3 regions of the Serratia sp. PL7 genome follow, and region 1 is predicted to be linked to each of the others. Evidence: riboswitches for the same ligand, from Rfam matches in the RefSeq annotation. Region 1 holds a riboswitch; each other region holds the start of a gene.
What was found. Region 1 has a riboswitch for manganese ahead of mntP (manganese efflux pump MntP). Riboswitches for the same ligand answer to the same signal wherever they lie in the genome.
Positions count from the first base shown of each region.

Region 1 (6,609 bases):
GATTTCCAGCACCACCAGCGTAAGCAACCCCGCCCAAATAGAGGGGTCCATTAAAAATTCCATATCAGACTCCAGAAAAAAGTGGGAATGAGCGCTCGCCGCTCAGACGTGACGATGCCGCCGCTGCATGGGCGCAGTCGACAATAGCAAGGTGACGGGATGGGGTTACCGGGAGATGGCCGAAGGGCCGAACAGCATATACAACGCCAGCAGGTGGCGGGTGAAACCTGGAAAAACAGTAACTTCGGTGACAGTCCATAGGGAGGGCTGAGGCCCTTCACTCCTTAGTGATGAAAGAAGAAATTACTGTATCAGGATTTTTCTGGGGGACAAAGCGGCTTTTTCAACGGCGGTTTAGGGTGGCGCCACACCATATCGTCTGCGACAGCTAAGATTTCTCCGAGCATTCAATAGCGGAGCAGCGTCACAAAAAATATTTTTTCACTCACTAAAATAAATCTCGCGTTCGTGAAGTATCACGCACAGGCATTTGAAACTGCGTGAGAAATGTTAGGCGTGCGTTTCTTTTTTTCTACCATAATGTATCTGAACCGCGGAAGTGACTGCCAAGACGGCGCGGAGAAACGACACACACCGCGTCTGGAGTTCAACGAGGAGGTAGCGAGTGGCAATAGCTATTATCATCGGCACACACGGGGCTGCAGCGGAACAACTGCTGAAAACGGCGGAGATGCTATTGGGCGAGCAGGACAACGTCGCCTTTATAGACTTCGTTCCCGGTGAGAATGCCGAAACGTTAATCGTCAAGTACAACGAAAAAATCAGTGGGTTGGATACCAGCGGCGGCGTGCTGTTCCTGGTGGATACCTGGGGCGGCAGCCCGTTCAACGCCGCCAGCCGCATTGCGGTCGACAAAGAAAACTATGAGGTCGTCACCGGGGTCAACATCCCGATGCTGGTGGAAACCTTCATGGCGCGGGACGACAACCCCGCTTTCGATGAACTGGTGGCGCTGGCGTTGGAAACCGGCCGTGAAGGCGTGAAAGCGCTGAAAAAACCGCAGGAAGAACCCGCAAAACCCGCAGCACCCGTCGCCAAAGCCGCTGCCCCTCAGGCGCCGCTGGGGCCGAACGACCACATGAAAATCGGCCTGGCGCGCATCGATGATCGCTTAATCCACGGCCAGGTCGCTACCCGCTGGACCAAAGAGACCAACGTCAGCCGCATTATCGTCGTCAGCGATGAAGTCGCCGCCGACCATGTGCGCAAGACCCTGCTGACCCAGGTTGCCCCGCCGGGCGTCACCGCCCACGTGGTGGACGTGGCGAAGGCCATCCGCGTCTGGAACAACCCGAAATACGCCAACGATCGCGTGATGCTGTTATTCACCAACCCGACTGACGTCTGGCGTTTGGTGGAAGGCGGCGTGGAGATTACATCCGTCAATATCGGCGGCATGGCGTTCCGCCAGGGGAAAACCCAGGTGAACAACGCCGTTTCCGTCGATGAAAAAGATATCGAAGCGTTTAAGAAACTGAACGATCGCGGTATCGAGCTGGAGGTGCGTAAGGTCTCGTCCGACAGCCGGCTAAAAATGATGGACCTGATTAACAAACTCAATTAGTGGCGCCAGCCGCTAATTATTTTACTCAGAGCTTTTTTGGTCATAGGAGAAGTGCAATGGAGATCACCACTCTTCAGATTGTGCTGATATTTATCGTTGCCTGTATCGCCGGGATGGGTTCCGTCCTCGACGAGTTCCAGTTCCACCGTCCGCTGGTCGCCTGTACCCTGATCGGCTTCATTCTCGGCGATATGAAAACCGGCATCATCATCGGCGGTACGCTGGAAATGATCGCCCTGGGCTGGATGAACATCGGTGCGGCCGTCGCGCCGGATGCTGCCCTGGCGTCCATCATCTCGACCATTCTGGTCATCGCCGGCGGGCAAAGCGTCGGCGCCGGTATCGCCCTGGCCATTCCGCTGGCGGCGGCCGGCCAGGTGTTGACCATCATCGTGCGTACCCTCACCGTGGCGTTCCAGCACGCAGCAGACAGCGCGGCGGAGCGCGGCAGCCTGCGCGCCATTAGCTGGATCCATGTCGGCGCCCTGCTGCTGCAGGCGATGCGTATCGCCATCCCGGCGGTCATTGTCGCCATCTCGGTCGGCACCGCCGGGGTACACGCCCTGCTCAACTCGATCCCGGAAGTGGTCACCAGCGGCCTGAACATCGCCGGCGGCATGATCGTCGTGGTCGGTTACGCAATGGTGATTAACATGATGCGCGCCGGCTACCTGATGCCGTTCTTCTATCTCGGTTTCGTTACCGCTGCCTTCACCAACTTCAACCTGGTGGCGCTCGGCGTCATTGGCGTGGTGATGGCCGTGCTGTATATCCAGCTCAGCCCGAAATACAACAAGTCTCAAGTTGTACAGGCCGGCCCGGCTAACGCGAACGATCTCGATAACGAACTCGACTAGGAATAGGTGAGAGAAATGGTTGATACAACTGCTCAAAAGAAACTCACGCCGGCCGATATTCGCGGCGTATTCCTGCGTTCGAACCTGTTCCAGGGTTCATGGAACTTCGAACGCATGCAGGCGCTGGGTTTTTGCTTCTCGATGGTGCCGGTGATCCGCCGCCTGTATCCGGAAAACAATGACGATCGCAAACAGGCGATCAAGCGTCACCTGGAGTTCTTCAACACCCACCCTTACGTGGCGGCGCCGGTGCTCGGTGTGACCATGGCGATGGAAGAGCAACGCGCCAACGGCGCGCCGATCGATGACGCCGCAATCAACGGCATCAAGGTCGGTTTGATGGGGCCTTTAGCGGGCGTCGGTGACCCGATCTTCTGGGGCACCGTGCGACCGGTGTTCGCCGCGCTTGGGGCGGGCATCGCCATGAGCGGCAGCCTGCTTGGACCGATCCTGTTCTTCGTGCTGTTCAACCTGGTGCGCCTGCTGACCCGCTACTACGGCGTGGCCTACGGTTACCGTAAAGGGGTCGATATCGTCAACGACATGGGCGGCGGCTTCCTGCAGAAACTGACGGAAGGAGCGTCCATTCTCGGCCTGTTTGTCATGGGGGCGCTGGTCAACAAGTGGACGCACGTGAATATCCCGCTAGTGGTGTCCAAGATAACCGACCAGACCGGGCATACCAACGTCACCACGGTGCAGACCATCCTCGACCAGCTGATGCCGGGCCTGGTGCCGTTGCTGCTGACCTTCGCCTGTATGTGGCTGCTGCGCAAGAAAGTCAACGCGCTGTGGATCATCATCGGCTTCTTCGTCATCGGTATCTTTGGCTATTGGATTGGCCTGCTGGGCCTGTAATCGTTCGAAACGGCCGGGGGGCAACCCCCGGCTTTTTTATGGAGCAAGAGATGTCACTGACCGACGCCGTACTGATGCTGTTTATCGCCCTGCTGTTGCTGTATTCGCTGTACGACGAATTCGGCATGGATCTGCTGAAAGGTAAAACGCGGCTCAAAGTACCGCTTAAACGCCGCCACCGCCTCGACAGCCTGATTTTCGTCGGCCTGATCGCCATTCTGATTTACCGCAATGTCACCGACAACGGTGCGGTATTAACCACCTATCTGCTTATTTCTTTGGCGTTGCTCGCCATCTATATTTCTTATATTCGCGCTCCCAAGATGGTGTTTAAAGCGCACGGTTTTTTCTTCGCCAATGTGTTTGTCGAATATAACCGCATTAAAGCCATGAATTTATCGGAGGACGGCATTCTGGCCGTCGACCTGGAACAGCGCCGGCTGTTGGTTCAGGTGACCCACCTGGACGACCTGGAGAAGATTTACCACTTTTTTGTTGATAATCAATAAATAAAGAAAAATTAACGTTATTTTAGCTCAAACCTTGCGCTGCTTGTGGGTAATTAATCGGCAGCGCAATCTCCTTTCTGACTATTATTTCTGCAACATTGTTACCCCTGGCTACATTATATTCCCGCATGAAATTAGATTAATGAAAACGAGTCTCAATTAAGAACAAACATTGCCATAGAATAAGGTTGTCCGTGGCGGAAATAATATGATATGGTTGCGCCGTCATTGGGGAGTAGCCGGTTTCTGGAGAATAAAAAGCCAGAAACGCCCGTATCAACATACTCGTTTCGCCGTAAGAAACGTGGTGCGGGCAGCCAGGTAAGGTTGGCGAGACCATAGACACGTAACTCCGTCGTTTGGTTGGGGGTGGGTTACGTGTATATGGAGCCACCCGGCCGAGGCTATTTCACATGAACCTTTCAGCAACGCTTATTCTCGCTTTTGGCATGTCCATGGATGCTTTCGCCGCGTCGATCGGCAAAGGTGCCAGCTTGCATCAACCCCGTTTCCGCGAAGCGATCCGCACCGGCCTGATCTTCGGCGTGGTCGAAGCGATCACCCCGCTCATCGGTTGGGCCATCGGCCTGTTCGCCAGTCAATACATCATGGAATGGGACCACTGGGTCGCCTTCTCGCTGCTGTTCATTCTCGGCATGCGCATGATCGTCGAAGGGGTACGTAACAAGCCCGATGAAGAAGAGAAGGTCAAACGTCATGGTTTCTGGTTGCTGGTCGCCACCGCCATCGCCACCAGCCTCGACGCGATGGCCATCGGCGTCGGTCTGGCTTTCCTGCAGGTGAACATCGTGCATACCGCGATGGCCATCGGCTGCGCCACCATGATCATGGCGACGCTAGGCATGATGATCGGCCGCTTTATCGGCCCGCTGCTGGGCAAGCGCGCCGAAATCCTCGGCGGCGTGGTGCTGATCGGTATCGGCGTCAACATTCTGCTGGAGCACCTCGGCTACCTGGCCTGAAGCGCTCGCTTTGAAAAAAACCTGCCGCGGCAGGTTTTTTTGTTTTTGAGTTCAAGGCCCCTTAAGCGCGACGTCGGTACAACGCCAGCACGAAGTCCGTCTCGCACACAAACTCGCCGCTCTCGGCCAACCGCTGTTGCACCTCCGGCGTGGCGCGCCAGGCGAACGGCGTCATCTGCAGCAGATTGGCGGCCTGCGTGCCCGGTAGGGTCATCGTATAGGCCAGCGCCTCTTTGCGCTCGCAGTCGAATCCGGCGAACTGTTCATCCTGTTCGGCATGCAGCTGCACCTGCTGGTACACCTGCTCTTTCAGCTGGTACAGATGACGCGGGCCCGGCGACACCGTCAGCACCACGCCGCCCGGCTTCACTACCCGTGCCAGCTCCTCCGCCTTGCAAGGTGCATAAATGCGCAAGACCGCATCCAACGCACCATCGGCGAACGGCAAACGGTGACTGGAAGCGACGCAGAACGAGACCGCCGGATAACGTTTAGCGGCGTAGCGGATCGCCACCTTGGCGACATCCAGCCCATTGACCGCCATATTGCGCTCCTGGGCCAGCCTGGCGGCCACCGCGGCAGTGTAATACCCTTCCCCACAGCCTATGTCCAACAACGCGCCAGCATCGGCCGCCAGCGCCAAATCCAGCCACTCGGCCACCTGCTCTTGCAACGGCTGATAATATCCACCGTCGAGAAACGCTCGCCGCGCCTGCATCATTTCCGCGCTGTCTCCCGGCTGCTTCGATCGCTTGTGCTGTACCGGCAGCAGATTGACGTAGCCCTCTTTGGCCTGATCGAACTGATGATTGCCGCCACAACGCCAGTGTTGTGATGAAAAATGCAGCGATTGATGACACAGGGGACATTGATAAGACATGAATGGGCTTCCAGAGAGACAGGGCGCGGCTAGTCTAAAGAAGGCGCCGGTTTGATGCAAGGCGCATCCCCACTCGCTTTCGCCGCCAACAACACCTGGCCAAGCGGGGAAAAAGCTGGCTACACTGAGAGTCTGTTTTCTCACGCAGGTGAACATAACTTATGAGCGATCGTTCCGCGCTGCTCGATGCGGTGCCTCACATTCAGCACGGCTTCGGCAGCAAACTCGCGCTGCTGCCAGGGCATCTACTGCCCTACAGCGCCACGCTGCCGGAAAAAAAGCAGGTACACGGCACCCGCATCGTCGACGTGCTGCAACCGGCGCAGGCGTGCGGCGAGGCCGATGGTTTCTACACTCGCCAGCCCGGCATTCTGATCAGCGTACTGACGGCGGACTGTCTGCCGGTGCTGTTCAGCCGCCGCGACGGTGGCGCTATCGCGGCGGTACACGCCGGCTGGCGCGGGTTACTGGACGGCATTCTGGAGCAGATGGCGTCCCGCATTCGCCAAGATGGCGACACCGCCGATTGGGTGGTGTCTATCGGCCCCGCCGCCGGCCCATGCTGCTACGAAGTCGATGAAGCGCTGGTGGAGAATTTTAAACAGCGCCTGCCGCTGCCCGCCACGCTGATCAGCCCGCATTACCGGCATCTGGATCTGGCCGCAATTGCCGAATACAAGCTGACGGCGCTCGGTTTCGCCGCCGTTGACCGCGCCGGCAGTTGCACCATCTGCACGCCGGACGTCGACCCGCAGCGGCCGCAGCGCTTCAAATACACCAGCTATCGCCGCAACAGCCATCGGCGCGCGCAGGATCCGACGCATCCGGGGATCAAAGGCCGCAACCAGTACGCAGGCATCGTCATCGCCGCCGGATGACGGAAACGAAAAAGCCCGCGCGAAGGCGGGCTTTTTGTACAGCTGACGCTGATTAGATA
Region 1 covers NZ_CAMFLB010000001.1:800,043-806,651, reverse strand. The annotation lists gene N6G83_RS03830 (TerC family protein) at 1-63, opposite strand, end outside; gene manX (PTS mannose transporter subunit IIAB) at 626-1,585, shown strand; gene N6G83_RS03820 (PTS mannose/fructose/sorbose transporter subunit IIC) at 1,642-2,442, shown strand; gene N6G83_RS03815 (PTS mannose transporter subunit IID) at 2,458-3,300, shown strand; gene N6G83_RS03810 (DUF986 family protein) at 3,351-3,809, shown strand; yybP-ykoY riboswitch at 4,028-4,215, shown strand; gene mntP (manganese efflux pump MntP) at 4,223-4,792, shown strand; gene rlmA (23S rRNA (guanine(745)-N(1))-methyltransferase) at 4,854-5,672, opposite strand; gene pgeF (peptidoglycan editing factor PgeF) at 5,834-6,550, shown strand; gene cspE (transcription antiterminator/RNA stability regulator CspE) at 6,603-6,609, opposite strand, start outside.

Region 2 (6,609 bases), on a different contig from region 1:
GAACGCAAGCAGGCAATCAAACGCCATCTTGAGTTCTTCAATACGCAACCGTTCGTCGCAGCGCCAATCCTTGGCGTTACCATGGCGATGGAAGAACAGCGTGCCAACGGCGCACCGATCGACGATGCGGCCATCAACGGCATCAAAGTAGGTCTGATGGGGCCACTGGCCGGCGTAGGTGACCCGATATTCTGGGGTACCGTTCGCCCGGTATTTGCCGCATTGGGTGCGGGTATTGCCATGAGTGGCAGCCTGCTCGGCCCACTATTGTTCTTCGTGATGTTTAACCTGGTGCGCCTGTTGGTTCGTTACTACGGTGTCGCCTACGGCTATCGCAAAGGGGTCGATATCGTTAGCGATATGGGCGGTGGTTTCCTGCAAAAACTGACGGAAGGGGCGTCCATCCTCGGCCTGTTTGTCATGGGGGCCCTGGTTAACAAGTGGACGCACGTCAATATCCCGCTGGTGGTGTCGAAAATTACCGACCAAACCGGGCAAACCCACGTAACCACGGTACAAACCATCCTTGATCAGCTGATGCCTGGCTTGGTACCGCTGCTGCTGACCTTCGGTTGTATGTGGTTGCTGCGCCGGAAGGTCAACGCGCTGTGGATCATCATCGGCTTCTTCGCCATCGGTATCTTCGGTTATTGGATTGGTCTGTTAGGTCTGTAATAGCAATTGATAGCCGGGGGGCAACCCCCGGTTTTTTTATTTATGGAGTGGTGAGATGTCGCTGACCGATGGCGTAATACTGATTTTTATTCTGCTGATGCTGGCGTATGCGCTGTATGACGAGTTCGGCATGAACCTGCTGAAAGGCAAAACGCTGTTAAAGGTGCAGCTCAAGCGGGGTAACCGTCTGGACTGCCTGATTTTCGTCGGTCTGATTGCTATTCTGCTCTACCGCAACCTGGTCGAGCAGGGAGCGCCGATAACCACCTACCTGCTAATTTCCCTGGCGTTGATTGCGGTATATATCTCCTATATCCGTTGGCCCAAGATGTTGTTTAAAGCCACCGGCTTCTTCTATGCAAATGCGTTTATTGACTATCGACGCATCAAATCCATGAATTTATCCGAAGATGGCATTCTGGTTATCGACTTAGAACAGCGTCGGTTATTAATCCAGGTTACGCACCTGGATGACCTGGAAAAAATCTATAATTTTTTCCTTGAAAATAAATGAGTTAAACAACCCCACTCCATACTGATTAATTGACAATAATTTTTTTGGGTAATTAATCAGCATGGCTGGTGTTTTTTCTGCTTATTATTTCCACACCTTTGATGCAACTATCGCCATTATTCCCCTCAATAAACACGCTAATGAAAATAAGTCTCAATTTCACCCAATACCCAGTGAAATTAAACGTTGTCCGCAGCAAAAATATTATGGTATGGTTGCGCCGTCATTGGGGAGTAGCCGGTTTCTGGGGAGTCATAACCAGAAACGCCCGTATCAACATACTCGTTTCGTCAGCGAAACGTGGTGCGGGCAGCCAGGTAGGTTGGCGAGACCATAGGCACGTAACTCCGTCGTAAGGTTGGGGGTGGGTTACGTGTATATGGAGCCACCCGGCCGAGACTATTTCAATGAACCTTTCCGCAACTCTTATCCTGGCTTTTGGCATGTCTATGGACGCGTTTGCCGCGTCGATCGGCAAAGGTGCCACTCTGCATCAACCGCGTTTTCGCGAAGCTATCCGTACCGGTCTGATCTTTGGCATCATTGAAGCCATTACCCCGCTGATCGGCTGGGGCATAGGTCTGTTTGCCAGCCAATACATCATGGAATGGGATCACTGGGTCGCCTTTAGCCTGCTGTTTATCCTTGGCACACGCATGATCGTTGAAGGGGTGAAAAACAAACCGGAAGAAGAGAAAGTCAATCGTCATGGTTTTTGGGTGCTGGTTGCTACGGCCATTGCCACCAGTCTGGATGCGATGGCAATCGGCGTAGGTCTGGCATTCCTGCAGGTTAATATCCTGCATACCGCGATGGCGATAGGTATGGCGACCATGATCATGGCCACGCTGGGGATGATGGTTGGCCGGTTTATCGGCCCGCTGTTGGGCAAGCGCGCGGAAATTCTTGGCGGCGTGGTGTTGATCGGGATTGGCTTTAATATCCTGCTGGAGCACTTGGGCTACCTGGCTTAATCTCTGGCGACGAAGCATACTCCCTCACCCTCTCCCCAAGGAGAGGGAACCGATCGAGTTCGTTGATCTTTTTGCGTAATACCTCAACTTTCTTGCTTTTACACCCTAGTTTTCGAAGCTACTCTGGCCAGCTCCCTCGCCCTATGGGAGAGGGTTGGGGTGAGGGGCGACCCGGCGGTATAAGCGGATAGCGAAATCCGTCTCACAGGCAAAGGTCGCCATGTCTAGCAAACCTTGCTGCACCTCCGGCGAAGCGCGCCAGGCAAACGGCGTCATCTGCAACAGATTGGCAGCCTGCTCACCCGGCAGCGCCATCGGATAAGCCAGTGACTCGGCCAAATCACAGCTGAAGCCCTCAAGCTGCTCATCATGCTCCGCATGCAATTGAACCTCCTGATAAACCTGCTGTTTTAGCTGATAAAGGTGACGCGGCCCCGGTGACACCGTCACAACCACCCCACCCGGCTTGACTACCCGCGCCAATTCCTCGGCTTTACAGGGTGCATAGATACGTAACACCGCATCGAGCGACGCGTCGGCAAACGGTAGGCGATGGCTGGAAGCCACGCAGAAAGAGACCGCCGGGTAGCGTTTGGCCGCCGAGCGAATCGCCACCTTGGCGACATCCAGGCCATACACCGCCACAATCCGCTCCTGAGACAAGCTTGCAGCCACGGCGGCCGTGTAATAGCCTTCACCACAACCAATATCCAGCAGTGCCTGTGGTTCAATAGGCAAGGTGTTGGCTAACAGTTCGGCCACCCGCTGTTGCAACGGCTGGTAGTAGCCGCCGTCAAGAAATGCGCGGCGGGCCTGCATCATCTCGGCACTGTCACCCGGCTGTTTAGAACGCTTGTGTTGCACCGGCATTAAGTTGACGTACCCTTCTTTGGCACGGTCGAATTGATGGTTATTTTCGCAACGCCACTGTTGGTTTGCGAAATCAAGCGGTTGGAAGCACAGGGGGCACTGATAAGACATGGATGAGATCCCAGAGAGAGATGGCGCGGGTAGTCTAAAGAAGGCTGGTGTACGATGCAAGGCGGATGCCCATCTGCCACTAGCCAAGTAATCCAAAAGCTGGCTACACTGGATATCTCCTCTCAGCCACAGGCAAAGACGTTCTATGACCGACTATTCCCCGCTGCTCAGCGGCGTTCCTGGCATCGCTCATGGCTTTGGCAATAAAGGTGCCCTTCTGCCAACGCCGTTACAACCCTTTCGCAATACGCTGCCTGAGAAAAAACAGGTACACGGTATTCGCATAGTCGATATCCATCAGGCGGGCCAGCAATGCGGTGAAGCCGATGGCTTCTTTACCCGTGAACCAGGGATCTTGATCAGCGTATTAACCGCAGACTGCCTGCCGGTGATTTTCAGCCGTAAAGACGGTCGCGCCATTGCTGCGGTACATGCGGGCTGGCGCGGCCTGCTGGATGGCATTTTGGAGCAAATGGCCAAACGCATCGGCCAGGGGGACGATACCGCCAACTGGGTGGCCTCCATCGGCCCCGCTGCGGGCGCTTGCTGCTATCAGGTTAACCAGGAGCTGGTCGAACAGTTTCAACGGACGCTGCCCTTGCCAGCAGAGCTGATCAGCCCGACCTGCCGCCATCTGGATCTGGCAGCCATCGCCGTAAACAAGCTCAATGCCTTGGGATTCGCCGCGGTCGATCACGCAGGCTCTTGCACCATCTGCACGCTCAACAGCGACCCACGGCAGCCGCAGCGCTTTAAATACACCAGTTATCGCCGCAACAGCCATCGCCGAGCGCAAGATCCCAACCATCCGGGGATTAAAGGCCGTAATCAGTATTCCGGCATCATCATCACCGGGTGACATTCACCGATGCCAGAAACGAAAAAACCCGCACTAAGGCGGGTTTTTTGTTCAGCTGACGCTGATTAGATTGCAGTAACGTTTACTGCAGATGGGCCTTTCTGGCCATCTTGAATTTCGAACTCAACGTTCTGGCCTTCAGCCAGGGTTTTGAAGCCGTTACCCTGGATTGCAGAGAAGTGTACGAATACGTCTTTGCTGCCGTCAGCCGGGGTGATGAAACCGAAACCTTTAGACTCGTTGAACCACTTAACTTGACCTTTGATCTTTGCCATCTTGAGTATTTCCTTTGGATTGTTTAAACCGCCCGTAGGCGTTACATAGACAAACTAGAGTCGTTACTGCTTGAGGCACTAAGATAAGGATCGGCAGAGAAGCGGTATTCAACGCTAACGTCTTTACTCAGAACTTCTTTACTGAAAATGCCACACATATACAGAACTGTACCTCGTTTTACCCAAGTGCGTTATCACATACTCTGGAATCGATGGCAAGCCATTTTTAATCACTCATGGACGTGTCGCACATATTTGAAACGGTCAGCCGCAAGAATAGCTTAAATAGGGCAAAAGAGGTTGAAGCCTTGGCTATTTTCTGCTTTGTAAAGAGGCCGCGCTGTACTCCGCGTGGCGCCTCAGTTTTAACAATTCTTTCAACTTGGCAGCGAGCGGTTTTCACCACATATAAGCCGCAGACAGGCCCAAGAACGTAAAAAAATTTGAATCTTTATGGAATTTTATATGCAACTATTGAATATCGATGACCGGGGGGCAAACGACCTACTGATCCGACCTTTGGGTAGCAAAGCCTGTCATAGCAGGAGAGTTATGCTTTGGACCGCCACAACAGAGTCGTGCACTCGGGGCAAAACACTCACGCAGACCAGTGCATAATCATGCAGCGAGCCAAATTTTGCACCAAGAATGTGCAAGCGGACGAAATAGCCCCCCCTACCCTGGAAATTTATATCCGTAGCTAAGTTAGTAAGGATAAAAACAAATAATAAAAATACCACCTACCCACTCAGCAGCTATTTCCGCCGAAGATTAACAAAATCGCCAAGGCATTTTTTCCGCTAATCTTGGCGCGACCGTTTAATCCATTACCCGCCGCAATCCCCGCAAAGCCGCACCACGCCAAGCGCCACCCGACGCAGGGTACGCCGCATCCCCATGATACTCATTAGGAGTTAGGGCTAACCTCCAGATGCTCACCAATCTTCAGCGGATAAAAACTGTGCTGCTCAACCCCGGCTTCGCGAAGTGCCAGGCTGAGTTGTGCAGGTGGTTCATCCAACGACTCATCGGCCAATTCAAACACGCCCCAATGGATCGGGATCACTCTGGGTTCGTTCAATTGCTGATACAGCCTCACCGACTGCTGCGGGTCCATATGCTGCTCTTGCATGAACCATCTCGGGGCGTAAGCACCAATGGGCAGCGCCGCGATATCGAACGGCCCAAGGCGGGTGCCGATATCGACCAACCGCTCGCTGTAACCGCTGTCACCAGAGAAATAAAAACGCAGCGCCGGGTGATGGATCACCCAGCCACACCATAGAGAACGGTTGCGATCCCACGGTGTACGCATGCTCCAGTGGCGTGCTGGAGTGGCGTAGACCGTCATTTCGTCCAGCGTCAGGCTCTCCCACCAATCCAGTTCGACCACCCGTTTGGCCGGGTAATGGCTGAACCAGCGTTTGAGGCCCAGCGGTACAACAAAGGTGGCATTGCGAAAGCGTTTGGTCAGTTCCCTGATGGTTTGACGATCCAGATGGTCGTAGTGATTATGGGAAATCAGCACCACATCTACCGCGGGCAACTGCTTTACCGTTAGCGGAGGCGGTGTCTTGCGATGCGGGCCGTAGAAGCTCACAGGTGATGCCCTTGGCGACAGTACCGGATCGATCAGCACATGGCGCCCTCCCAGGCGCAACAGCAGAGAAGCATGGCCCAACCACCATACACGGTCCTGTTCGCCGCTCAGGTCGGCGGCTTGCCACCAGTTGGCGATAAACTGCTCGTAGCCCGCCTGAGGAGGTTTGGGCAGGCCGAGCTTCTTGCGTTCCTCTTGCCAGCGCTTCAGATCCCCGGCCTGGTGCAGCGACGGCTCCGGGTTGCAGAATCCCTGTGGCGTATGATGCGCTTTGCTGGCGTCGTAATATTTGTTGGTTATTTTCAACCCATTCTCTCCCTGTAGTACCATAATGGTGCCGCAACCGTTACAAGATTGCCTACCCAATAGCTTATAGTATCGCAATGACAAACAACTGACCTTTTTGTCGATGTTGTTGTCATAGCCAAGTAAGAAGGCCAAGGTCGCCAAGAACCTGTTAAGCCTTTCTTAAGAACCTTGTGATTTACTTACTAGGACATTCTGAAAAGGAGGAGTTATGAGCCGGACTGCATCAGGCAAGTCACGCGTTCGTATGGGCCGCTATCGCCGAGCGCTGACTACGCAAGGGCAATACTGGAAAATGTATCTGGCAATGAAGCTGCGCCGGCTACGCGTACCGTCACCGCTGCTGTTACTGGCAAGCACCCTGGCAGGCTTTTTTATGCTGGGCCTGCTGATGCTTAGCGTGGTGGTGATTGATGTTATCAGCA
Region 2 covers NZ_CAMFLB010000008.1:221,760-228,368, forward strand. The annotation lists gene N6G83_RS28710 (PTS mannose transporter subunit IID) at 1-675, shown strand, start outside; gene N6G83_RS28715 (DUF986 family protein) at 731-1,189, shown strand; yybP-ykoY riboswitch at 1,406-1,586, shown strand; gene mntP (manganese efflux pump MntP) at 1,597-2,163, shown strand; gene rlmA (23S rRNA (guanine(745)-N(1))-methyltransferase) at 2,305-3,144, opposite strand; gene N6G83_RS28730 (polyphenol oxidase family protein) at 3,290-4,003, shown strand; gene cspE (transcription antiterminator/RNA stability regulator CspE) at 4,069-4,278, opposite strand; gene N6G83_RS28740 (DUF2627 domain-containing protein) at 4,320-4,436, opposite strand; gene N6G83_RS28745 (MBL fold metallo-hydrolase) at 5,186-6,184, opposite strand; gene N6G83_RS28750 (hypothetical protein) at 6,396-6,609, shown strand, end outside.
Region 2: linked by a shared signal. The riboswitch ahead of mntP (manganese efflux pump MntP) and the one ahead of mntP (manganese efflux pump MntP) in region 1 are both predicted to bind manganese.

Region 3 (6,609 bases), on a different contig from region 1:
TATCGCCAAGGCGGTGGGCTATGCCCAGTCCTGCATCACCAATCCCCAGCGCACGATCGTGGTAGTGCTGAGTGATTTTTTCGAGGGCGGCAGCGAAAGCGAGCTGGTACGGCGGGTGCGTACCTGCATTCAGGCCGGAGCCAAAGTGTTGGGGCTGGCAGCGTTAGATCACCAGGCCAACCCACAATACGATCGTGACATGGCTAACCGGCTGGTCGCGGTCGGCGCACAAATTGGCGCCATGACGCCCGGCGAACTGGCGGCCTGGCTGGCAGAAAAGGTGCAAGGATGACTCAACGTTCCGATTTACTCGAACTCACGCCGGAAGCCCTAATGGCGTTAAGCAACGCGGGCTTCGTTAAGCGTGCACAGAAAGAGGTTGCCGAAGGAAAACTGCCTGAAGTGACAGAGCGTGATGACGGCTGTATTGATGCCAAGTTCGGCGACGGCAACCAAGTCACTTTTCCGCCAGGCAAAACCTTGCGGGATGCGGCTTGTAGCTGCCCGGCCAGCAGCATGTGCCGCCATCGGGTTACGCTGGTCCTGGCCTATCAGGCGTTACATGCCCCTGGGGTGCCCCCAGAAGCTGACGATGCTCAGCCGCAAGAACCTGCACCGGCTTGGTCCCCAGCCAAATTTAGTGAACAGCTTGGCGATGTCCCGGTCTCGGTTATTAGCCGGGCTAAAAAGCTGATCCAGAGCAGCGTAGTGGTGCAATTGAGCAAAGGCAGCGGGGCGCAAGCCACTCCGTCAGCGCGTTTACCGATGTGTGACGTGCGATTTTTCTCCCGCAGCAGCCTAGCTCATGCACGCTGTGACTGTATTCAGGAGACGATTTGCGAACATATTGTGATGGCGGTCTGGGGTTTTGAGCAGGCCGAACTCAGCCAGCCAGACTTTGAGCAGTTAACGCTGCAAATCAGTTTGCCTGACGGCGAACAGGCGAAGGCAAACGCCTTATTCGACCAATCAGAAGCAGTGTTATTACAAACGTCGTTGGATAAATTGCTGCTCAAGCTGTGGTCGGACGGCAGCAGCCAGCCTGAGACGGCCATCAAACCCCTGATGGCAGAAGTGAGTCGCCATGCCCAGCAGCTTCAGTGGCGCTGGATTAGCGAAAGCCTGGCGGATATTCAGCAAGGGATGGCCGATCAACATAATCGTTCAAGCCGCTATCATCCGGTCGAATTCTTGCAGCGCATCAGCGGGCTTTCCGCCCGGTTGGTCGCGGCCAGGTGCATGGACCAACAGGCGCAGCAGCAGACCTTACCACGCCTTCCGGCGGCTGAAATTCTTGGCCTGGGCGTCAAAGGTGAGATCCAGCTGGAACATCTGAAACTGGTTTCACTCGGTGCGCGTTATTGGGCAGACGAGCAGCAGGAAGGGGTGGATCTGATCTATACCGACCCGGACTCCCAAGCGCTGATGGTGATCGAACGCCAGTGGCCTAGAAATAGCGATCCACAAGGCGTGGCGACGCCGATAGGCAGCCGCAGGATTGCCGGCCACCCGGTAAAAAAACTGGCGGCCTGCCAGGTGATCACCAATGCCGCCAAACGCCGGGCAAACGGAGCGTTGGACATTGCCAGCGGTAAGCAATATACCAGCGTATTGCCGCTCTCTGCCCGTGCGTGGGAGCTGCTGGGGGAACCGCTCAGGCAGCCTGATGCGGCAGCGCTGAAGCGTCATCTCCAGCAGGCATTGCCGGATTTTGTACGCCCGAGACAGCCGATCGAACAGCTGCATATTTTACCGGTTAGCGAGGTGCTCGACTGGTGCTGGGACCCGGCCTTGCAGTGCTTGCAGCTTGAACTCTTAAGCGGAGAGGCGGGTAATGATAATTTGGTGACAGTGTCACTAAATTACGATAGTGCTGCCCCTCAGGCTATCGAGGTATTGGCCAGGGCAATGCTCACGCCAGCAACTCCGCCGCGGTTGATTTCAGGCAGGGTGAAGATCGCGTCAGGCAAACTGATTATCGAGCCGTTAGCCGTCGCCAGTGACACCCAGATTTTCTCGCTGTGTGCCGATGAGGCTGAGCCTTTCCCGATGGAGCGCCAGGCCGATCTGCAACAGCGCTCAGGCATGCAACAAGCGTTGGCAGACACCGAAACGTTACTGGCTCAGTGGTTACAGCAGGGGATCCGGCATCAAGGAGGGCGCGGGATTGAGCGGGTGGAAATGTTAGCCGAGGCGCTAAATGGCTATGGCCTGGTGCAGCTGTCTGCATGGTTAAACGAGTTACCCGAGCGTATTCGCTCCAATAACCACACGCAATTAGTCCAGCGGTTGATGACGATTTATCAAACGCTGCGCCTGGTGAAAGGCCGGCAGAGTAATTGACTTTGACAGCGCCATGACAGTTCGACTAAGCTTGCCCCACTCATTTGGGGAGTAGCCTTCCTTCATCATGAAGGAGGATGTGTCAACATACTCAGCAATTTGCTGTGGCACATCCGTCTATCAGATTGGCGAGACCATAGGGGTAATATTTCTTTTGGATTGGACGAGGAATATTACACCATGGTTTGCTACGTCCAGTCGGTATTTCCATTATGTCTCTTTTTGCTGCTTTACCCTCAACTAACCTCACCCAAAAGCCTGGCGAATTGAGGGCTAAAGGATGACGCTGTCATTTTTCCAACTCGCAATATCTTTAGTCGTCATATTGATTGCCTCCGAAATTTTCACCAATGCCCTGGAGCACCTTGGCGAAAGGTTGAAGATCTCTGAAGGGGTAACCGGTTCGCTTTTTGCCGCCATTGGCACCGCCTTACCTGAAACCATGGTGCCCATTTTGGCCCTGGTTGCCGGTACGTCAGCGGCTAATGTTAACGAAGAGATTGGCGTAGGGGCGATATTGGGCGCGCCGCTGATGCTGTCTACGCTGTCGATCTTTTTGATGGCGCTGGCCGTGGTAAGACGGCGGGGGGTTAACGGGTCAATCACCCCAGAGCCTACGGGGTTTATACGGGATACGCGTTTCTTCCTGATGGCTTTTGTGTTAGCCGCAATCGCCTTGTTCATTCCTGTGGAAATGAAAGTCGCCAGGATGGGTGTCAGCGTTTTGTTAGTCTTGCTCTATGTCACCTATATTGTAAAAACCTTACACGCTTCGAAAAAACTAGTGGCTGAAGGCAATGGAACTGCGGCAGATAACGTCATGTTCTTATCCCGAGTGGGGTTGCCCACCACGCTATTTACCATCATCCTGCAAACCTTAATGGGTTTGGGCGTATTGGTAGCAGGGGCTTTAGGTTTTATAGACGGTGTTGCCGCAGTATCGGAAAAGCTTGGCATCTCGGTGTTATTGCTGTCATTGATTATCATTCCTATAGCTACCGAATTGCCAGAGAAGGTGAACAGCATTCTGTGGATACGTAAAGGAAAGGATACCCTGGCATTAGGCAATATTACCGGCGCAATGGTTTTCCAAGGCACGATATTACCCGCCATCGGTATATTATTGACGCCATGGCAGCCCCGGCATGAAGTGTTGATCGGGGTATTTATTACGCTTTCATCGGCATTTTGGCTGTGGATCAATGCCAGAAACAAAAAGCTGAAAGTGTGGATGTTATTTATTAATGGGGCTTTTTATTTCGCTTATATTCTCGCCTCAATATTATTGAGCCGCTAACGGTATCAATAGCCTCACGGCGATAAATTATACTGACAAACGTAAACTGCAGGATGGCGCTCCACTATAACCATCCTGCATGGTGACTAAGCGTCACTATTTTCTTATAGATAACACGGTTTCTAGCGCACCACTTTGTAAAAATCTGTTCGTCACTGGTGTCACAACCACACTACGGTTGACGGGTAGGATCTTGATCCCTTCCCCCAGGAATACGGGAATGGTTGTGATATATAATTGGTCTAACTCCCCAGCATCGGCGAAAAATGCAGCGGACTTACCTCCTCCAACAACCCAAACATCCTTACCTTTTGCCGCCAGTTTTGCATGCCTGGCAATATCATTAGCATTCCCACTCACTTTACTTATGCCTGTGCCTTGCGGTATTGCCAGATCCTGACTTGTCAAAATGAACGCCGGAACATCTTTATAAGGCCAGTCGCCATGGGCATTTTCCATTATCCAGCTGTATGTTTTTCCTCCCATAATCACCGCGCCAATACTCTGGTAGAAGTCATCATAAGGTGTAGCATCATCGCCTAAGATAAAATTAGTCAGCCAGTCAAGCTCATGATCCTGGGTGGCAATGTAGCCATCCATAGATGCTGCAACATAATAAATTAACTTCGACATTCTATATCCTTAATTTGCTGATTGAGCCTGTCGGGAGCAGCAGGTTCGTTACTTTCGCTTCTTCAACTGCTGGGTAGCGAATTTCACCACTTTGTTCATCTAGGATGCAGGCAGGGCTGGATTCTGGGCAACCTCTTGCCTCAACGGCTCAAATGGGCACTGGTTGAATAAGCGGAGGATCGCTACCGGGGTCAAAGGGTTGAGTGCCAGTGAACGGTTAAACTGAAACAGGCTGTTGGCAGTGTCGTACAAATTGGTTTCAGAAGCCGGAAATTCAGAATAGCCAAAGGTGCGGAACGGCGGCGTTTTATCACGCACTTGAGGATAGTTATCTGCGAGTTGTTCAGCCCAACGAGAAAAAATTGGCCAATCTATGACGTTATCTTCCGCCAGTGCGGCCATACCGGCAAAGCTATCCTCAGTAAACACATAGGGATGCTGCGCCAGCTTTTGCCATACGAGTCGGGCGCCTGTGCTCGGATTTGGATTAAGGAAAAACTGCCGGTTATGAGCCAGCCTGCTCAGGATAAACAGATCCATCGATTGGCTAAGCTGGGTCAATATATGACTGGAAATGGCGCGTTCCGCCAGCTCACCGCTAACCCAGACATTGGCGTCGTCCAGTAGCTCCATCATCAACATTTCATCGTCATGATAGCGGGAAACCAGTCGACACCTTACCAAATGAGAAGGATCTTTGGTCAGTGACTGCAATAGGGCTTGAGAGGGATTAACCAGCCGGAAAATCATATTTTCACGCACGGTTTCATCCGGATGATAAATAGCAATATTTGCCCAGCACGCTGGCCATACCGGATTGGCTGCCAACTTATCAAGAATGGGGCCAACGGGATCCAGAAAATAGTCTGAGTAAACTTTGTCCGCAGCCCGGTCATGGTCTGCTCGTGAAGCCATTGGTCGGCTGGCAAGCCCCACAACCAGCGTTGGATAGTGGGAACTCAATGCCTCCCAAGCCAATGTTTCGCTGGCATATTGCCATGGCTGCCAACGCCAGACCAACTCTGGCCATATCATGCAGGGCACGATAAAAGGGTGTTTGCTTTGCTGCGCCACCTGAATTTTCATATCCAGCGACAATGCGGGTAGCACATCGAGCAGAACCTGAGTGGCGGTATCTTGCGCATTAGCGACGGCTTTTAAAAAACGATCCGGGAACGCTGCCCACCCGTGTTCAATCAGCAGGGCCGAAAAATCTGGCGCATTAAGGATCTTACTGACGGTGTTACTACGGGCTTGGCTTAAGTCTGAAATGTCCATGGATCGCTGCTTTTGATTATTCCATCTGTGGGGAAATACTATCCGATCGGGGATGTGGTGACTAGACGGGGGGCTGCATTATCCCTAACCCCAAAGCCGGAACGAGTTCGCTACCAGGGGCTGGGAGGCAAATTTCACCACGTTGTTCATCCTTGTCCGCCATAAAGAATGTACTACTGTTAATAGATGTTATCCGTGATGGAAGAAGCTTGGTATGGCAAAACCTTCGTTCCCCCGTTTGATGGCCGCGTGCCTGCTGGTCATTGCAGCCCCTTTGTCTGCTGTAGCGCTATTTGCGCAAAGCGTTACTGAGAGAAAAGCGTACAGAGTTACTACGCCGTATCTCTCAGGGGGAGTGGGCTCTCAAAAAATCACCACGCATATTAAAAGAGGTCATTTAAATGCTTAATAAGTCAGTGGCTATTGTATGTTTGTTAACAGTGGTGCCCGCATGTGTCGCAGGTGAAATAAATTTATACTCAATTAACACCGGCTCCTTTGTGTATCATACGATAAACAATGAGGGACAATACACGGAGAACTTTGATAACAAATTTTTCTCCGTAGAACGAAAGTTTTCTGAGGATTCAAAATATAGTATTTTAGTTGGCACAATGAAAAACAGCTTCAATGACCGCTGTATCGCACTGGGTCTGAGAAGAGACTGGATGTCTAATGACTCTGGATGGGTTTTTAAGGGGGTTTATGGGTATGTTGGTGAGTTCTTCTTTGATGCCTTCAGTCAATGTGGTAATGATGGTTCATATAAAAAGTTCAAGGATACTACCGGTGTGGGTTTCTCTCCCTATATCTATCATGCAGTTCAATACAATTTTACCAGCTACTTTGGGGTGGAAAGTGGTATTATTCTCCCCTCGATATTTGTCGTTAGTGCACAATGGAGTTTCAGATAGTCGCACCATCAGAAAGGGGTAACTTCGTGACCATACGTATCAGGCTCACTGTCGCAATAACATTGCTTACTGTGACACTGCCCGTATTAGCTAAAATGCCAGAAAACTTTGTCTATACCAGCTCTGGCGATCTCGAAGCGGCAT
Region 3 covers NZ_CAMFLB010000041.1:26,351-32,959, forward strand. The annotation lists gene N6G83_RS51420 (VWA domain-containing protein) at 1-292, shown strand, start outside; gene N6G83_RS51425 (SWIM zinc finger family protein) at 289-2,343, shown strand; yybP-ykoY riboswitch at 2,377-2,503, shown strand; gene N6G83_RS51430 (sodium:calcium antiporter) at 2,624-3,640, shown strand; gene N6G83_RS51435 (dihydrofolate reductase family protein) at 3,737-4,273, opposite strand; gene N6G83_RS51440 (hypothetical protein) at 4,373-5,551, opposite strand; gene N6G83_RS51445 (hypothetical protein) at 5,953-6,465, shown strand; gene N6G83_RS51450 (hypothetical protein) at 6,561-6,609, shown strand, end outside.
Region 3: linked by a shared signal. The riboswitch ahead of N6G83_RS51430 (sodium:calcium antiporter) and the one ahead of mntP (manganese efflux pump MntP) in region 1 are both predicted to bind manganese.